One region of the Arthrobacter sp. ZGTC212 genome, then DNA from elsewhere that is predicted to be linked to it. Evidence: predicted binding sites of a transcription regulator. Region 1 holds the regulator's gene; the other holds the start of a gene.

What was found. The regulator HrcA, encoded in region 1, represses chaperone genes, less so after heat shock. The targets are predictions, from matches to a motif close to TTNGCACTCGNNNNNNNCGAGTGCNAA.
Region 2: the regulator HrcA is predicted to act here: its motif matches at 1,077-1,103, upstream of groL (chaperonin GroEL).

The regions. Positions count from the first base shown of each region.
Region 1 covers NZ_PJIJ01000002.1:824,098-826,495, reverse strand. Annotated here, with positions in the region: gene CXQ89_RS10475 (DUF3097 domain-containing protein) at 1-125, opposite strand, end outside; gene hrcA (heat-inducible transcriptional repressor HrcA) at 340-1,353, shown strand; gene dnaJ (molecular chaperone DnaJ) at 1,490-2,398, shown strand, end outside.
Region 2 covers NZ_PJIJ01000005.1:64,559-66,956, reverse strand. Annotated here, with positions in the region: gene groL (chaperonin GroEL) at 1-919, opposite strand, end outside; gene CXQ89_RS16860 (cold-shock protein) at 1,241-1,444, opposite strand; gene CXQ89_RS16855 (LytR C-terminal domain-containing protein) at 1,665-2,294, opposite strand; gene CXQ89_RS16850 (DUF3263 domain-containing protein) at 2,332-2,398, opposite strand, start outside.

The sequences.
Region 1 (2,398 bases):
ACCACGGCACCAACCCAGCCGCTGTGCACGTCTTCAAGTACGAGCCCGATCTCGGCGCCGACTTTGGGCAATACCCGCCGGGCCGGGGCGCTAATGTCCTGCGGGCCCCACGAAAAATTCGACACGGGTGTATCCCTCACTCTGATTGCGGTTGGTTCCTGCGCGGATTCGGCACGTGCGGGCACGGGCTCCTCAATGCTAGCAACGCCGCCGATCCGTATTAGACTTAGCACTTGGGCAGGGTGAGTGCTAACCAGCCCGGCGCCAATCCGCATGCCTGTTCGGAACCGCTGTCAGGACACTCAGCACCGGCAGGACATCAGCAAGGGAGGGAAAACCATGAGTGAACCACGCAGACTCGAGGTGCTCCGGGCCATTGTTGAGGATTACGTGCATTCGCGCGAACCCGTTGGATCCAAAGCACTGGTGGAACGCCACCAGCTGGGAGTGTCCAGCGCCACCATTCGAAATGACATGGCGGCCCTTGAAGAAGAGGGCCTGATTGTCGCACCTCACACTTCCGCCGGACGCATCCCCACCGACAAGGGTTACCGCCTTTTCGTGGACCGGATTTCAGACGTCAAACCATTGTCCGCCGCCGAGCGCAAGGCCATCCAGACCCTGCTCGAGGGTGCAGAGGATCTCGATGACGTCATGGAACGGACCGTCCGGCTGCTCTCGCAGCTAACCAACCAGGTGGCTGTGGTGCAGTATCCGCATCTCGGCAACGCCAAGGTCCGCCACATCGAATTTGTCCTGCTGGCGCCGGCCCAGGTGCTGGTGGTCCTGATTTCCACCACCGGACGGGTGGAGCAGCGTGTCATCACGGTTCCGGACCAGGTGACCGAGCCGGACCTGCTGGAGCTGCGGCAGCATTTCCTGTCCGCACTCAGCGGCACGCCGCTGACCCGGATAACCGGACAACTGGCCGACTGCCTCGTCCAGGTTCCCGCCCCGAAGAGGCGGAATGCCGCGGCGCTGGCGCACTGTCTGGAGCAGCTGGCCGGAATCAACCGGGAAGACCGCATGGTCATGGCCGGCACCGCCAATCTGGCCCGTTCCACAGTAGACTTTCCACTGACGATAGGCCCCATCCTGGAGGCACTTGAGGAACAAGTCGTCATGCTTCGGTTGTTGTCGGAAATGGAGCAGGACGCCAGAGGTGTCTCGGTGCGGATTGGACGGGAGAACCCGCATGGATCCCTTTCAGAGGCATCAGTCGTAGCCACCGGTTACGGACCCGATTCTTCGGCAAAGGTGGGGGTGCTCGGACCAACCCGCATGGACTACCCCAACACCATGGCCACAGTGCGCGCCGTGGCCCGTTATCTTTCCCGAATACTGAACAACTAAAAAACGTTAGACGAATACAGCAGCATTACGCCGGTTGCCGCCGCCCGCGGGCGACAGCAGCCGGTGGACGCCTCCGGACGGAGGGCGGCGCGGTAACAACGCGGATACTGCCAATTACAGGAAGCGATGTGCACGAGTGAGCGATCACTACCAGGTCCTGGGTGTCGGACGCGACGCCACGGGCGAAGAAATCAAGAAGGCGTACCGGAAGCTTGCCCGCAAGCTTCACCCGGACGTTAACTCTGCTCCCGGAGCGCAGGACGAGTTCAAAGCCGTCACCCACGCCTATGAGGTGCTCGCGGACCCGCAGAAACGCCGCATCTATGACACCACCGGCAACGAGAACGGCAACGACAACGGCTTTGGCGGCGGCGCCGGCTTCGGTGGCCAGAACTTCGGCTTCCAGGACATCTTCGACACCTTCTTTGGCGGCGGCGGAGGCGGCGGCCGGGGACCGGCTTCACGGACGCGCCGCGGCCAGGATGCCCTCATCAATGTGCGCATCGATCTGAAGGATGCCGTCTTCGGCACCAACAAGAAGATCGAGGTCGACACCGCGGTCACCTGCCCCACCTGCGACGGAAGCTGCTGCCAGCCGGGAACCTCACCCCGGACCTGCGACATTTGCCACGGATCCGGCCAGGTACAGCGTGCCGTGCGCTCCATTCTCGGCCAGGTTATGACCAGCGCGCCGTGCGGGTCCTGCCAGGGCTACGGAACCGTTATCCCGGACCCTTGCCACGAGTGCGCCGGCGAAGGCCGCGTGCGCAGCCGCCGTACCCTGAACATCAAGATTCCCGCCGGTGTAGCCACCGGCACCCGCATCCAGCTGGGCGGACAGGGTGAAGCCGGTACGGCCGGCGGACCCCAGGGCGACCTGTACGTGGAAATCCGGGTAAATGCCGATCCTACGTTTGTCCGCGAAGGCGATGACCTGCACGCCACACTGACCGTGCCCATGACGGCGGCGGCGCTTGGGTCCTCCATCAACTTCGAGACGTTCGACGGCGACCGGGAGATTGCGGTTAAGGCCGGCACTCAGTCC
Region 2 (2,398 bases), on a different contig from region 1:
GCTTCAGGCCAACTTCCTCGGCGATGACCTGGCCACCGGTGAGGATGGCAATGTCAGCCAGCTGGGCCTTGCGGCGGTCGCCGAAGCCCGGAGCCTTGACGGCAACAGACTTGAAGGTGCCGCGGATCTTGTTGACCACCAGGGTTGCCAGGGCTTCGCCTTCGACGTCTTCGGCGATGATCAGCAGCGGCTTGCCGGACTGCATGACCTTCTCGAGAACGGCAACGAGGTCCTTCACGTTGGAGATCTTGGAGTTCACGATCAGGATGTACGGATCCTCGAGGACCGTTTCCTGGCGCTCGGCGTCGGTGACGAAGTAACCGGAGATGTAGCCCTTGTCGAAGCGCATGCCTTCGGTGAGCTCAAGCTCCAGGCCAAAGGTGTTGGACTCCTCGACGGTGATAACACCTTCCTTGCCAACCTTGTCCAGCGCCTCAGCGATCAGATCGCCGATCTGCTGGTCACCGGCGGAGATGGAAGCCGTGGCAGCAATCTGCTCTTTGGTCTCGATTTCCTTGGCGGAGGCGAGGAGCTCGGCCGTGACAGCTTCGACAGCCTTCTCGATGCCGCGCTTCAGGCTCAGCGGGTCGGCGCCGGCAGCAACGTTGCGCAGGCCTTCCTTGACCAGTGCCTGGGCGAGGACCGTTGCCGTGGTGGTACCGTCACCGGCAACGTCATCAGTCTTCTTGGCAACTTCCTTGACCAGCTCTGCGCCGATCTTTTCGTAGGGATCGTCGAGCTCGATCTCCTTGGCGATGGATACGCCGTCGTTCGTGATGGTGGGGGCGCCCCACTTCTTCTCAAGAACAACGTTGCGGCCACGCGGGCCGAGGGTAACCTTCACGGCGTCGGCGAGGATGTTCAGTCCGCGCTCGAGGCCGCGGCGTGCCTCTTCGTCAAATGCAATGATCTTGGCCATAACGGCTTTCGTCCTTCCGGAACAGTCATGCTGGGTGCTTAGATGTTGCATTCCAGACTGCGGTGCCCGCGACGGACGGGCCAACAGGAGCGATCTCTTTACGCTCCCGCAGGCCCTCACCTCAGTGGCTTGCTCTTTCACTCAACGCCGACCGCTTTTAGCAGTCATACGGCAAGAGTGCTAAGTCAATAATTAGCACTCCCGCACACTGAGTGCAAGCGATCACGGCTCGGTGCTTGGCGCGTCACAGGCAACAGCATCCACGGGTTCCGTGTCCGTGTCCGCCGGGCAGTCATAGGATTGGCGGCCCGGCACCGGCAGCTACACGGTGCGGACGTCCTCAGCCTGCGGCCCCTTCTGGCCTTCGCCGATGTCGAACTCCACGCGCTGGCCCTCTTCAAGGGTGCGGTATCCGGATGCCTGGATTGCCGACCAGTGCACAAAAACATCCGTCTGTGCTTCGTCCACGGTAATGAATCCGTAGCCTTTTTCCCCGTTGAACCATTTGACGATCCCCTGCGCCATGTGCGTTTCTCCCACCTTCTTTGCGAGCGAAAGTCCAGCCACGGTGATCATGGCGGAACTGGCCGCGGCACACAGAGCAGTCCGGAACGCGGAGCTGTTTCTGCCGGCTCCGGATCCTGCGCGGTACGGCTGGCACTCACTGTAGCCAGTGCAGGCCGGAGCGCCCGGTGCTGTGCAGGATTGTTATGGAGTATTTACGCAGCAGGAGGCAGTTTGGCTGCTACTGGAAGCCCGGGCCGGGCACCACGGTGACCAGCGTGAAGTCCGGGGACTGAACGACGGTGGGAATCCCCAGCAGCTGCGACAGCTCCTGGGCATTGGGCAGCTGGTCCTCGGTGCCGTAGAAAATGATCGATCCCTGCAGCGGCTGTCCGCCCCAGTTGGCAACCTGCGCCGTAGTCCAGCCATCGGCTCCCAGCCGGGCTGACACGCTGGCTCCCAAGCCGCCGATTCCACTTCCGTTCAAGACCACTACGGGCTGGCTCCGGTCCACTGCGGCAGGCGCGGGTGAAGGTGTGGGGGAAGGTGTGGGTGCGGGCTCAGCACTCGGTGCAGCGGTGGCGGACGGGGTTGGTTCCGTACTCTGCCCGGGTTCAGAGGCCTGCGGTTCCGGGGATTCCACGGAAGCGGAGGAATCTGCGGCAGGCGCCCTGTCGCCGTCGTCCGCTCCGATGCCCAGGCGGGGAAGGACAAAGTAAGCCGCCACCCCAAGCACCAGGGCGAGTACGCCAACGGTGATGATTAGGCCGAGTCCGCTTGAGCGCGAAGGGATCAGCCGTTCCCGGTGAACGCCCTGGCGCGACGACGTTTCGGGAACCTTGTCGAACTCATCCCGGGGGTAATTGCTCATGGTGAGGTATCAGTCCTTGGTCTCAGGTGGCGCCGGTTTAGACGTCAGAGCCTGAACGACGGGCGGTGCGCGCGCGCTGACGGGTTGTTCGTAGTCTACGCAGT